DNA from 2 places in the Pseudidiomarina tainanensis genome. Region 2 is predicted to be linked to the other one. Evidence: predicted binding sites of a transcription regulator. Region 2 holds the regulator's gene; the other holds the start of a gene.
What was found. The regulator LexA, encoded in region 2, represses DNA repair genes until DNA is damaged. The targets are predictions, from matches to a motif close to TACTGTATNNNNATACAGTA.
Positions count from the first base shown of each region.

Region 1: the regulator LexA is predicted to act here: its motif matches at 3,726-3,745, upstream of BM292_RS00930 (YebG family protein).

Region 1 is NZ_FOYU01000001.1:201,929-209,555, reverse strand. Features, by position in the region: gene BM292_RS00960 (serine hydrolase domain-containing protein) at 1-407, opposite strand, end outside; gene BM292_RS00955 (aspartyl protease family protein) at 429-1,322, opposite strand; gene BM292_RS00950 (permease) at 1,376-2,593, opposite strand; gene BM292_RS00945 (DUF2256 domain-containing protein) at 2,710-2,844, shown strand; gene BM292_RS00940 (zinc ribbon domain-containing protein YjdM) at 2,885-3,232, opposite strand; gene BM292_RS00935 (hypothetical protein) at 3,442-3,669, shown strand; gene BM292_RS00930 (YebG family protein) at 3,773-4,054, shown strand; RNA gene ssrA (transfer-messenger RNA) at 4,119-4,478, opposite strand; gene BM292_RS00920 (S8 family serine peptidase) at 4,559-6,493, opposite strand; gene BM292_RS00915 (GNAT family N-acetyltransferase/peptidase C39 family protein) at 6,686-7,627, opposite strand, start outside.
Region 2 is NZ_FOYU01000003.1:46,983-54,609, reverse strand. Features, by position in the region: gene ctaD (cytochrome c oxidase subunit I) at 1-966, opposite strand, end outside; gene coxB (cytochrome c oxidase subunit II) at 979-2,100, opposite strand; gene BM292_RS08795 (ImuA family protein) at 2,399-2,812, opposite strand; gene lexA (transcriptional repressor LexA) at 2,809-3,429, opposite strand; gene plsB (glycerol-3-phosphate 1-O-acyltransferase PlsB) at 3,576-6,023, shown strand; gene ubiA (4-hydroxybenzoate octaprenyltransferase) at 6,044-6,907, opposite strand; gene BM292_RS08775 (chorismate--pyruvate lyase family protein) at 6,904-7,506, opposite strand; gene BM292_RS08770 (rhomboid family intramembrane serine protease) at 7,512-7,627, opposite strand, start outside.

The DNA.
Region 1 (7,627 bases), on a different contig from region 2:
TTCGTAACTTCTTGGTTGGTAAAAGGTCGCGATACCTTAGCGGCGTCAGCAATGGTAGCCCCGACTGGAAGGTCAACACATCCTAAGCGATCACGCCACACCGATATGCGCTCGCGAGCGCCATCGTCGTATGCCACCCGCACCCATTTATTGTCACGATCAATATAACGATTTAGAGAGGAACTTAAGTCAGCAACTCTATCGGCAATAAGCGGATAAATGCCGGTTAACTCATGTTCACGAATAGCCGCTTCAGATTTATTCGCGTTAAATACTGCGCTACAGGTATAACCTGCAACATAGCCTGCCGCGTACGCATTAAGAGTCGTTTCTGTTTCTTGAGCCTGTGCATGGTTGACGGCTAAAGCCAACAATAAAACAGAAGACGTTAATATCTTTGTACGCATAAACCTACCTCTAGAATTAAATTACTCGGCGTAAATGTGACCACGTCCGAATTTATAATCGATGGTCAAAATAAAGTGTTGTAACACGTCATAACCAATTAAGCCGTCGACACGAACACTGCCAATGCGGGTATTCAGCTCATCTTCAGCTTCACCAAACTTTGCATTAACACCGGCTTCTGGCACCGTAATACCAACGTTTTCTAGTTCGAACGGACCAAAGCTTAACGTTGGAATTCGAAACATCTCAACATTACCCGTTGTATTCACGCCGCGTGAAATACCTTGCACGACTGGAAATTTCGTTAACCAGTCATGCTTTTCTGCAACTTCACGACTGAGATAGACACCACTGGTACTGCCGGTATCAAGAATCAGCCAAACTTCAGTTTCACCATTCAGTTCGACTTTAACAATCGGGTCACCAATACCTCGGCGTGGGCGCATCGGTAAGTTTTTGACATTGGCCATATCGATCGAGTCATGATCAATAAACCGCATCCGACTATTGGGATAATCGAACTGCAGCACATATTGTTCAAGCACCGGTGAACCAAGAATAATAGCAGTATCCTCGCCACCAAAGTTCAACTCAACATAATCTAACGCAAGTTTTTGTCCAAACATCTCAGTTTGAATATCTCGATAAGCGGTGCGCTCTTGGGTACCGTGCACGCCTTGAATTTTGATTTTACCGCGATGCTGTTTTGGCGAAATACCATGCTTTTCGAGAAATGCTTGGTTAATACCGTTGATATTGGCGCCCGAGTCCATAATCGCCCAACCTTCAACGCCTTCAACCACGACTTTGACACGAATATGGCCGCTTTCGTGCTCAAAAGGCACCCATGCGGATACACCAGCTACTGCTGATGTTGAAAGAAAGAATCCAATGATTAGTAGTAATTTGCGCACAACGAGCATCCCATTTTGTTGTTTTTATCAACAGGATGCTCGTTAACATTTGGTTATAAGTCAAGCAAATAAATGCAAAGACCACCGACTAACCAGATCACACTCATAACACTTAAACCATTCATAATTTTGGCACCGACACCATCTGAGCTGCCGTGATCATGATGATGGTGATGCTCGCTATTGCGGCGGTGTTGACGCCATAGCAACACTAGCACGGCGCTAATAATCAAGAATAGAATATTTAGCACAAAGCCATAATTGAGTTTAAAGTGCTCTTGCTCCGCTGGTGATGCCCACTGCGATGCGTCCGGTAACAAGTCAAACCAATAGAAGCCGTAATGCATGATAAGAGAAGCAGCGACTAAACAGACGAACAGCATGAGCGCAATGTATAGCGCCATCTTCCAACCGTAATAGCGAGCGTTAATACGTAGCACCGGCCATACAATTAAATCTGAAAAAATAAAGGCCATGACACCAGCAAAAGCAACACCTTCACCATAAAGAACCGCTGCTAACGGAATATTTCCCATGGAACCAATGAAGGTGAAGAATGCAGCAATAGGGCCCACCACAGCTTGTTGTAACAGTGCCCAGAAACTCATCTCCGTATTCGTTCCTACCCCTAAAAAGAGCCATTCAAAAAAGCTACTGGGCACAAACACAGAGATAATTCCGGCGACTGTGAAGCCAAGTAATACGTCTTGCCACACCATTTGCCATTCCATCACATACTTGTGCCCAACCTGGCGCCAAGTATCTAATTGCAATAAATCAGACCAAGCGCTGCCATGCTCGTGAGTTTCGTCATCTTCATCTTGGCGAGCGTTCTCAATCAACTTATGTGGCTTTGTTAACGTGATGAAGAGCCAGACCAAAGCAATCAATAAAAGCCCGCCGATATATTCTCCAACCACAAATTGCCAGCCGAGAAAAATCGAGATCACAAATCCTAATTCGATAACCAAATTGGTCGATGCCAACATAAATGCCATCGACGCGCTAAAAGCCGCACCTTTATTAAATAAAGCACGTGTGGTTGATAACGCAGCAAAGCTACATGAACTCGAGATAAAGCCGAAGAACGTGCCTAACGAGACGGACTTTAAGTTGTTATCTCCCATAGCTTTACGCATGCGTTGTTTGGTAATCAAAACTTGGATCAGGCTACTAATAAAATAGCCAAGCACGAACGCCCAGAGCGCCATCCAGAAAAATCCCAAACTGGTGTAAACAGACTGCCCCCAACTTGTAAGAAAACTGTCCATGCGCACGCCTTTTTAATGAGAGTGTGTTTTTCACCCTATCAACCGCTTGTTACACCGTCAAATTTGGTTGTTTTTCAAACTGATCTGAATAATGAGTTTGATACTAATAATGGGGCATGAAGAAGAAACAAAACTTACCAACAAAAGTGTGTCCAGTTTGTGACCGTCCATTTACTTGGCGTAAAAAGTGGGAACGCTGTTGGGATGAAGTGAAATACTGCTCAGAACGGTGCCGACGTAGCAAACGCTAGGTCGGCACTTAAGTTATTTATGGGGATTTACGAATAACGCTTAATCGTCCTTGCCACCTTGGCGCTTTACAAATTGTGATTTCAGCATCATGTCGCCAGCGCCATCGACTTTGCAATCGATATCGTGATCGCCATCAACAAAGCGTTTAATCACCGCTTTAGTACCTACTTTTAACACTAGCGACGAACCTTTCACCTTCAAATCTTTAATGAGCGTTACTTTATCGCCTTCGGCTAATGGCGTACCGTTCGCATCTTTGAGTTGCTTGGTATCGTCTTCGACAACTTCATTTGGATTCCACTCATGACCGCACTCTGGGCAAATCAGCAGTGCTTGGTCTTCGTAAACATAACTTGAATCACATTTCGGACAATTAGGTAAGCTCATGGTGTCACTTCTTATTTAACGTAGCGGTTAACAGTGGCGCGATCATAGCGCTTTCGCTCTTAAATTAGAATCACGGCCAAAGTTTTAAACTGTCAGGCAATGTTGCCATATTAGAATGACGAAGAATGGCAAGACCGGCTAACTCGACTAAACTTAAGGGTGAAATCACACGAGACTTAGCATTAACTCACTTGAGTTAAGGAGGCGTTATGAGACTCGACGCGATATTACGAGACCCATCAGCGGTCTACAACAAGCCAAGCGACATTCTGAACGACACCAACTTAAGCGATAATGAAAAGCTGGAAGTGTTAGAACAATGGGAATACGACGCGCGTGAACTGCAAGTTGCAGCTGACGAAAATATGCCCGGTTCGCAAGAAGCTCCGTTAGATGAAATTCTCGCCGCAAAGAAAAAATTGAAACCTCATCAGTGAGTTACCTTTGGTTCACCTCGTAAACATTGCTGGTAAGGTTGCAAGAGGTACACGATAACTGTATAAATACACAGTACATTATCGATATCCAAGAGGATGAACCATGGCTGTAGTAACCCAATACGTTGTTGTGCGAGACGGAGAGGAAAAAATGACGTTTAAAAGTAAAGCAGAAGCTGACGCCTACGACAAAATGTTGGACATGGTGGACGGACTGTTGTCTCTACTTGAACGTAGCGAAACCGTCACCGATGAGAAAACCATTGAAGACTTAGCGTTCTTCCTTGCCCGCGAGCGCGACCAAGTACTTATTGCTCTTGGCGCGAAAAAGCCAGCGAAGAAAGCGGCACCGAAACCTGCACCAGCGGTGAGTAAAGTCGCGTAGCTATCGGTTACATCACAATGCATAAACAAAAACGCCGCTCATTGAGCGGCGTTTTATTTGAATGTGGTGGAGCTGGCGGGAGTTGAACCCGCGTCCGTAATACCTACATCCTCGGTCCTACATGCTTAGTCAGTCTTTTAGTTAATCACCAAGTCGCCGACAGACAGGCTACTTAAGGTGACGATCCCGATTGGTTTTAACGCTTTGGCTACGGGCGAAGCCTCCACGCGAGTCTGCTTTGGGGTGAACCGACTGATCCTAGTCTCACAGACAAAGCGCTAGGGGTCGGACTCAGCGGGTTATTAAGCCGCTAAAGCGTAGTTGTCGTCGTTTGCAACTATTAGTTTGAGGCTTTTTACGAGGCCTGCCTCACCTCGGCATGCACCTTGGGTTTCGTGTATTCCGTCGAATCCAAATCAGCCCCTAAGGTTAACGTATTTAAGTCTACACCTATATGGTGACGCTGTCAGCCATTTCAAGTGCCGACAGCGCAATTAAACAGCGTTACTGCCATTCAACCAGTAAGTCGACGCCTGAATAGGCTTGATAACCTTGCAAGCTGATGTACCAGCGACCGCTGCCTGGATTGTCAATCGCACAGGTTTCGTTGTTACCTGAACGGTACGGACGACAATCATAGCTCGAACCAGTTGGCTGTGAGCCCTGGCGAACATATAGGTCGGCATCACCAGTGCCGCCTGACATGGTTACGTTCAAGCTCGTCATACCTGCTGGCAAGTCAACATAATAATGCGTCCACGAGCCGGTTGCACCAGATAGGTCTGTTGCTGAGGCTGAACCACCTTCTCCACCGCCACTGCTTGGCTCGGTGAATGAACCGGTTAAGTTCACACCGGAAAAGCTTGAATAAGCACGTACCATGACGTGATAAGTGCCAGCTTGTACGTTCGAAATCGTACATGTTTCGGTGTTACCTGTTTGGTATGGACGACAATCATAGGTTGATGTGGTTGGCTGTGCGCTAAAACGCACATACAAATCAGCATCACCTGAGCCGCCATTCATGCTAAAGCTCAAATCAGTAGCGCCGGCCGGCACATTGAGCGTGTAATAGAGCTCAGCACCAGTACTCGCAGCTAGATTTGAAACCGTAACGCCGTTGCTCAACTCACCTTCTGCAGGCGGCTCAGGATCGCCACCGCCACCTGAACCACCACAACCGTTGGCATCGAGATAATCAACAGCATCTTTTGCTTGCACTAACCCGTAACCAAACTTCACGTCACGGCCTGCTGAGCCGAGATCTTGCGCTGATGCATTCAACGCATCACGAATTTGCGAAGCACTACAAGTCGGGTGATGTGACCAAACTAACGCGGCAACACCGGCGACATGTGGCGATGCCATCGAGGTTCCGCTCATGTTGCCATAGTTACCTTGGCTACCGGTGCCCTCAGGATAAGTTGAAAGTACGTTCACGCCTGGTGCCGCAATTTCTACCTGACTGTTTTTTTGCGAGAACGACGCAAGCGCTTTATTACTATCGACAGCTGCAACTGACATTACAGCGTTGTATGACGCTGGGTATGAGAGCGCGTCAGTTGAGCTGTAGGCAGAACCGTCATTACCTGCCGCAGCGATTAACAACACACCTTGGTTAAACAAGTTCTGCATGGCGTTTGCTTCGGTTTGGCTTGCACCACCACCACCTAAGCTCATATTCACCACGTCTGAGCCATTGTCAGCACAGGTTTCGATGGCTGCTACCAGCGATGATGAGTAGCCCCAACCACTGGCATTAAACACTTTCACAATGTGCATGTTCGGGTTACTACCAATCACGCCACGCACACCTAATCCGTTATTCAATGCGGCAATAGTACCGGCAACGTGAGTGCCGTGCGGGCCGCCTTCATCATACCAATTGCCAGTACCGCTGTTATTTGTGCCATTGATGGTGTCGAAGCGGGTGCCCATATCTTCATGCGGTAAATCTAAACCTGAATCGATTACACAGATTTTTTTACCGCCGGCAGCTGCGGAAGCAACACTATCGTCAACTAAATTTGCCTGCACCATATTAATACCGTAAGGCACGGTTTGCGCCATAAAGCGGCGTTTTTGATCAACTTCGATAAATTCGACATTCGGGTTCTTCTGGAACCGTTTCATATCCTTCGGTGACATTTCAGCGGCAATGGCGAGATTGTGGCGCATGCTCACTTTTACCTTACCACCGGCCTTTTCGACCATTCCTCTGGCATGTGCTAGTGCTAGCTCAGAGCGGCCACGATTACCCGCGCGCTTAGCTGCTTTGCTGTTCTCTTTGAATTTAATGATGTAACGCTGAGGTTGGTCGGATTCAACCGACTGGACTGCTTGAAGTGGCTTTGCGTTTGAGTGTTCTGGAGGCTGCGCAAAGGCAGCAGAAATAGATACTGCCAATGCTGACAGCGCAATGATATTCGTTTTTCTCATGCTGTATTATCTCTTTTTATTGTTGTCATTGGCTTATTGCAAGCCAGTGATACACAGCAGCGGCGGGATACGACATTCGGCTGCAAGAAACTGGTGAGTAAAAATCCACCAGATGTTCAACGTAGCAGACAAAAGCCCACAACCGAACCACAACAAAGTTAAGAGAAAGTAAATAAAGTCAGTGAGTTACGTTTACATTGTATGAACGACAACCGCAGCTTTTTGCTTTCGCTTGCCGAATCCAAAGGCGCGTCGAAAGGTTGCTAAAGGAATAGGAAGGTATTGGCGTTCAGCTGGCGATTGCCATGGAAAACTGTCTTGATCAGGGTCGTTAATATACACATAGTGCTCGTCGGCGGCACATATCAACACCCAGTGCGGTGCCTTACTCTCGTCGAATACATAGGTACTGATCAACGCTATGACCAGCTTCCCTTGATATAAATCGTGTAATAGCTGACTCACCGAGTAGTCGCCAACCACAATTGGTACTTCAGCTTGCTGTAGCGCAGCAATATCAGATTCTTGAATGCGCGCCATGATTTGCTTTTTCTCAGCACTGCGCACTGAATCAAGCAGTAATGGTCCCTGTTCACTCACATGTAATTCGACCGAGAGTCCGCGTTTTAATGCGGCTCGAGCCAAGCCATGCGGGCCGCAACCACCGTGCCCCGAGGTCATAAAAATAGTGGTCGCCTCGCGCCAAATTTCTAATTCTTCATGATGTGGGTCATGGCAGGGAATATCAAAATACGCCATCGCCATCAGCAGACTTGCCGGCCCGCAGGTAAACTCGGTGGTTTGAGTGCGGTATGGCACTAATCGCTGATTACCGTTATCTAGTTCATTGGATTCGAATCGCGGTAAAAGTTTTTGCAAAACTAATGCATCGCTGTCGTCTTCGTAATATTCCGGACGAATTTCCATATCGTAATAGCCGGCATGATGATACATCTTGAGCGCCGCAGTATTATCGGTTTTCACTTCAAGACGCATGAATAAACAGTAGCGCGCATCAGCATCATCTTCTGCGCTATGAAGTAGCAGCCGGCCGACTCCACGACGACGAAAATCAGGATGTACCGCTAGCGAATATAGCCGCGCCAATTCAGTGGCTTGTCGGTACAAGACAAT
Region 2 (7,627 bases):
GTACATGAAGAAGATTTCCGCGGCTACCGGCATACCCGTTGTAAACATATGGTGTGCCCAAACGAGGAAGCTCAAGCCCGCAATTGCTGCGGTTGCGTAGACCATCGACGAATAACCAAATAGTTTCTTACGAGAAAATGCAGGGATAATCGCCGAGACAATACCGAATGACGGCAAAATCATGATGTACACTTCAGGGTGACCGAAGAACCAGAAAATATGCTGGAACAACACTGGATCGCCACCACCAGCTGCATCGAAGAAGCTAGTACCGAAGTACTTATCTGTTAACACCATGGTCACCGCACCAGCAAGTACTGGCATGACCGCAATCAATAAGAATGCAGTAATGAACCATGTCCACACAAACAACGGCATCTTCATATAGGTCATACCCGGCGCACGCATGTTCATAATGGTCACGATCACGTTAATTGCGCCCATAATCGACGAAATACCCATGATGTGTACTGAGAACACGAATAACGCCGTGGAATCGCTACTGTAGGTGGTTGAAAGTGGCGCGTAGAACGTCCAGCCGAATGCTGGGCCACCGCCTTCCATAAACAATGAAGCGAGAAGGATTGCAAACGCGAATGGAAGAATCCAAAAACTCCAGTTGTTCATACGCGGCAATGCCATATCTGGCGCACCAATCATCATTGGTACCATCCAGTTTGCAAGGCCAGTAAATGCAGGCATAACCGCACCGAACACCATAATCAGACCATGTACAGTCGTCATCTGGTTAAAGAAGTGCGGGTCGACAAGTTGTAAACCAGGTTGGAAGAGCTCGGCGCGAATGACCATCGCCATGGAACCGCCAACCAAAAACATAATAAAACTGAACCATAAGTACATTGAACCAATGTCTTTGTGGTTCGTCGTGAATAACCAACGGGTAATACCCGATGGCGCGTGGTGGTGATGATCGTGATGATCCATCTCGCCAGCAACTGTGCTCATATCGGGTCTCCCCTACTTATTCAAATATTCATTAACGTCAGCGGCCTGAATCAGGTCGCCAGTATTATTACCCCAAGCATTACGCTCATAGGTGATAACGGCCGCAAGTTCACGCAAGCTTAACTGATTACCAAAGGCCTGCATGGCTGTGCCAGCTTTACCATTGACGACGATGTTGATGTGACCAGGTTTGTCGTTCATCACCATCGCAGTGCCTTTCAAGCTCGGGAATACGCCAGGAATGCCTTCACCGTTAGGCTGGTGACATGCCGCGCAGCTACCAAGATAGACGCGCTCACCCAATTCCATAAGCTCGTCTTTGCTCATCGACATTGAAAGTAAACGTTGCTCTTCTTCTTTGGCGGCTTTAGCGATGGCTTCTTGTTCGCTGATCCAAGCCTCGAATTCAGCAGGCTCTTTGGCGATAACGACAACTGGCATAAAGCCATGGTCTTTACCACACAGTTCAGCACACTGGCCGCGATAGATGCCGGGTTCGTCGATTTTCGTCCAAGCCTCGTTGATAAAGCCTGGGTTCGCGTCTTTCTTCACCGCAAAATCAGGAACCCACCAGGAGTGGATAACGTCGTCTGAAGTGACTAAGAAGCGAACTTTTGTATCGGTTGGTAGAACCAATGGACGGTCAACTTCCAACAGATAGTTTTCGCCTTTCTCTAGACGGTTGTTGATTTGATCTTGGCGGGTTGCAAGTAAACTAAAATATTCAACATCACGGTCGAAATATTTGTAGTGCCATTTCCACTGTGAGCCGGTTACGAGAACAGTCACCTCAGCTTCAGACGCGTCTTCCATCGCAAACAGTGTCTTGGTAGCTGGAATGGCCATACCGACCAGAATCAAAAATGGAATAACGGTCCACAGAATTTCTACTTTAACGTTCTCATGAAACGTAGCAGGTTTGTGGCCTTTCGATTTGCGGTGCAAAATCATTGAAACAAACATTGCGCCGAAAACGATGACACCTATCACACAGCAAATATAAAAAATTGTCATGTGTAGGTCGTACACGCGTTGACTGATCTCGGTAACCCCTTGAGTCAGGTTCAACTGCGATTGCGCACTAGCAGCAAGTGGAATACTTGCTAATAGCGCAGTGATGAGTCTAGTACTCACGCGACATCTCCTCTCATTCTTCCGACGTGGTTTTCCCACGAATACACCGAAGTGCGAGCCTGAAGAACAACGAGGTGAGTAGAAAAAGGAACAGCATTTCAAAAGAAAATCGCTTTCCCCACTAACCCTTTGTTGTTATGTATCAAAGTTTATTATTGTTTATTGTGTTAGCAGTTAATGCACATTCAAAATACCATTTTCTGGTGAAAAAGAAACCGCCATTTCGAATAATTTTTACATTCAAGTATAAAAAAAGGGCTGCACTGCAGCCCTCAACTGACAACCTTCACAAGCAGGATTAGTGGAGTGGGGGAAGTGAAGGTAAATCGTTAAAGACAAAACTGTGTGTATGGCTGACTTTACTCGCCATTTTTAGACGCTGTTGCATGCGTGGTGACATTTCACCTAACCAGCTCAATACCAAGCTGCTGGTACCCGCTAGTAACGCCTGTTCAGTTGCCCATTCACGTTCATCTTGATTGCGACCGTGAACCCAGCGAATCCGAGTGCGGCTAATACCTGCTGCCACGAGTTGCTCAATCACTTCACGACGTGCGCCGATAACGGTCACCCATTGATGAGTGCGAAGCGATAAAGCATGCAAACGCGGTAACACACTTTCCAAATCAGTTTGACTGGCAGAAAGCTCTGGTGCACCCGACCAAATATCGAATGCTGATTCATTAAATTGATTGCCAAATTGATTTCTCATAACCATGCTCCGTTACGGATCACACCAACAGCTAACCCTTCTATGGTGAAGTACTGGTGAGTGAGATCGACTTGAATAGGTGAAAACTCGTCATTCTCTGGGTGCAACAGAATCATGTTGCCGCGACGCTCAAAGCGTTTCACAGTGACGTCGTCTTCAACGCGAGCCACAACAATCTGTCCGTTGCGTGCTTCATGTGTTTTGTGAACAGCAAGCAAATCGCCGTCCAAAATACCGATATCTTTCATGCTCATACCGTTAACGCGCAGTAAGAAGTCGGCGTGCGGTTTGAACAGGTTTTGGTCAACCTGATAGTGGCTCTCAATGTGCTCTTGCGCCAAAATGGGTTCGCCAGCAGCGACCTGACCTATAAGAGGTAGTCCTTCAGGTACATCTTCGTCCTCGACACCGATGAGACGAATGCCGCGTGACATACCCGGCATCATTTCAATCACACCTTTCTTCGCAAGCGCTTTCAGATGTTCTTCAGCAGCATTCGCTGATTTGAAACCAAGGAGCTGCGCAATTTCAGCGCGTGTTGGTGGCATTCCTGTCGCATCAATATTGTCTTTGATGAGACTCAGAATCTGCTGCTGTCGTGGCGTTAATGGTCGCATGTGAATACCTGTTTATCTATACAGTGATACTGTGAGTATATACAGGTGTTTTCGTTTCGCAACTTTTTTGTGCAAAATTTTTTCATTCAGACAAATTCAAGCAACAGTGGTATGCTTTATACGTTTGTATTTTGTGGGGATATTGCATGAGTCTGAAAGGCTTTTGGCGCGGCATAATGTATTGGCCAGTACGCTGGTTAACGCGCTTTGAAACAATTCTTGATGACGCGACAGCGCAGATTGTTGGCGACAATAATGTGGTCTATGTCATGCGCTCAACGTCGAACACCGACATGTTGGTGGCACAGCGTGCGTTGAAGCAGGCAGGCTTACCTGATCCAACCGAAGACTTGCTGATTAATGGTCAGCAGTTGGCTCGGGTCATGTTTTTGGATCAAACCGACCATGGTTCGGCCGAAAAAGCGATTGAGGATTTTGAAAAGTTAATTGCAGCCCATCAGCAAGATCAGCAACTGAACGTGAAAGTGGTTCCAATCGGGTTATTTTGGGGGCGCAAACCTGGCCAAGAAGCGCGCCAAGGTCATACTATGGTCGCCGATATTGATAACCCGGGTCACTGGCGTAAATTTTGGCTGACGATGTTTTCAGGTCGCCATATTTTAATTCGCGCGAGTTCACCAGTGCAGTTACGTGACATGGCAGAACAGCACGGGTCTACGCAACGCTTAGCGCATAAACTGGCGCGCGTGGCGCGTGTTCATTTTGTGCGCCTTCGCCATGCAGTAGCCGGACCGAAAATGACTGAACGAGCAGTAGTTATACAAGATTTGTTGGATACACCTGCGCTTCAGCAAGCTATTGCAGATGAAGCTCGCAGTAAAAAGATCTCTGTACCGCAAGCGCGAAAAACTGCGGAAAAATACCTTCATGAGATTGCTGCAAGTTACAGTGACACCTTAGTCCGCTTGCTTGACCGTTTCATGACTTGGTGCTGGAGCCGGATTTATAACGGCATCCACATTGAGGGCGGCGAACGTATTCGTGAGCTTGCAGAAGCGGGGCACGAAATTGTGTATGTGCCATGCCATCGTTCGCACATGGATTACTTATTATTAAGTTATGTGATTTATAAAGAAGGCTTGGTTCCACCGCACATCGCGGCTGGCGTGAACCTGGATTTCTTCCCAGCTGGCCCGTTGTTCCGTCGTGGCGGTGCATTCTTTATCCGCCGCAGCTTCCGCGGTAACAAACTTTATTCGACGGTATTCCGTGAGTATTTAAACCGCTTATTTCAAAAAGGGTACCCGGTTGAATATTTCACTGAGGGTGGACGCAGTCGTACCGGACGTTTATTACCGCCGAAAACGGGTATGGTCGCGATGACGGTGCAAGGAATGCTACGCGGTCAACAACGCCCGATGTCGCTCGTTCCAGTTTACTTAGGCTACGAGCATGTGATGGAAGTTGGCACCTACCTCAAAGAATTAAAAGGTAAATCGAAAGAGAAAGAATCGGTGTGGCAGGTGCTGAGCAGTTTGCGGCACTTGCGTAATTTCGGACAAGGCTATGTAAGCTTCGGCGAACCGATTAATCTTGGTGAAGCGCTTGAAAAGCTACAACCGAATTGGCGTGATTCAATCACCACCGGGGCTGAAGAGCCGGAGCGTCCGAAATGGTTGACCCCGACGGTTAATTTACTTGCAGACCAGATCATGTGCAGAATAAACAATGCCGCTGCGTTTAACAGTGTGAACTTATGTGCGCTGGCCATTCTGAGCTCGGAGCACCATGCGCTGACTCGTGAGGAGCTGGTGAGTCAGCTCAACCTGTACACACGCATTATGCGTGAAGTGCCCTACAGTAAAGATGCCTATGTGCCGGAAGAAGACGGTGAACAGCTGTGGCAACTGGCGAAGAAGCATGACAAGTTTATTGTTGAAGCGGATGGTATCGGCGAGTTGATTCGTCTCGATGGCTCCACTGCCATCGCCATGACGTATTATCGCAACAATATTATGCATATGGTGATTGTTCCAGCATTATTAGCGGCCTTTGCGCTTGGTCATAAACGCTTCACTGCTGAAGCTGCGGGCAAGTTATTAACCGAGTTACATCCATTGCTACAAAACGAATTGTTTATTAGCCATAACGCGGACGACATGACATTTTGGGTCAATGCGTTACTTGAGCAATATGTGCAATGTGGGTTGTTAACTGAGGCTGGCGAGGGTGTTTATGCGGTCGCCAAACGTGACTCACGCGCGTATTCACAGTTAGTGTTGTTGGCGCGTAGTTCAAGTGAAACGGCACAACGCTATGCCATTGTGTTGGAATTACTCCAGCAAGCACAACCGATTTCGCGCAGCGATCTAGAGCACCATTCAGTACAGCTCGCTGAGCGGTTGAGCTCGATTCATGGGGTGAATGCGCCGGAGTTCTTCGATAAAAAAGTACTCAGCACACTCATTGGTACGCTGAAATCCGAAGGTTATTTTAGTGTGATTGATTCTGGTGAAATGATGGCTGACCAGCGCGTCGGCGAGCTCAGCGACGCCGTTGATTTGTTGCTTGAACCTGCGGTTCTACAAACCATTCGTCAATCAGTGCAACAGTTGGTGAAGGCTGAACGTTAATCCGCTCGGCCTTAAACCTATTAAAACCAATAATGCGCAGCAACAGCGAGAGTTAATACCCAACCCACGTTGTTGTTGTGCAAAAATGCTTGAAAGCAACGCCCAGGCTCACGATACCAAATCAGGTAGTGTTGCCAGATAAATAGTAAGACAATCACGGCTAAGCCGGCCCAGTAAACCCAGCCAAACAACAATAAGTAACCCAGCCATCCAAGCAGTGCCAGCGTGATGAGTTGCAGCACAGCAATAGCAAACTTGTCGTGCCCACCAAACAAAATCGCAGTCGATTTCACGCCAATTTTAAGATCATCAGCACGGTCAGCCATCGCGTACTCAGTGTCGTATGCCACAGTCCAAGCGATATTGGCAACAAACAGTATCCAAGCAATCAGTGGCAGCCCTTGGTCTAACGCGGTAAATGGCATTAAGACCCCAAAGCTAAAAGCGATACCTAACACCACTTGAGGTAACTGGGTAAAGCGTTTGCAAAACGGATATAAAGTGGCGACGCCTGCAGCGGCAAAACTCATCAAAATAGTGGCCTGGTTAAATTGCAGAACAATCACAAATGCAATCAGTATCAGCAGACCAAATAGAGCAAGTGCATGCCACGGTTTAAGCTCGCCGGTGGCGAGTGGACGTAATTTCGTGCGGCTCACATGACCGTCTATATTGCGATCCGCGTAATCGTTGATCACACAACCGGCGGAGCGCATCACGAACACACCTAACATAAATAGTACTACGGTGCGTAGCGGTGGATTGCCGTCACCAGCAATTAGTAGCGCAACGAGTGTCGGCCAGCCGAGCAACAGGCTACCAATCGGGCGATCGGCGCGCATCAAACGCCAGCATGCACTAATAAACTGACCAGCTTTGATCATGACTGTATGTCCTCATTTGCGAGCTTGGCGGGAATCGACTCGCCAATAAAAACCTCAGCAACTAAAACCTTTTGTCCGGCAGCTTTAAAACAACTGCGGCGTCCCCAGAGTTGTTGCGCCGGATAACCTAACTGTTGGTTCAACCGGCCAATCGGTGAGTCTGGGGAAAACTTGGCAACTTCGATGGCGCCACGTTCTAAGTCGGGCTGCGCAAATAAATGCGCACCCAATGGGTTATTGCCAAGCTGACCGAGTTGTAATGCTTGTTCATCTAGTGCGCGTTGCGGAAATACACTGCGAGCAAATACCCAGGGCTTGCCATCACAGCAAAGTAAGACTTCGCGTATGGCAGCATGTTCATCATCACCGAGCCACCGTGCTTCGTCGCTGCGAATGGTGCCAGGTTGCTGGCCTATCACGCGTACTTCAAAGTTTGCGCAATGCTGCTTCAGTTTTGCGGTGAGCGAGTTGGGGTCAAGTAGCCAAGCTTGAAGCGCAGCGCTTTCGGGCAATGTCGCCGAGTTTGCTAACAGCCAATCAGCTTTTTGATGATGACGAATAATTGGAAAATCAAATTCGGTTTCCACAACAACATCCATGAATGTTACTTCTGACCGTAAATAGTTAAGGCGCGGATACCGGCGCCGACTAACAGGCCAGCAATCAAGCCAGCGGTGTGCGCGGTGTTGGCAATGTTCACCCACAATAGGCCGGTGTAGC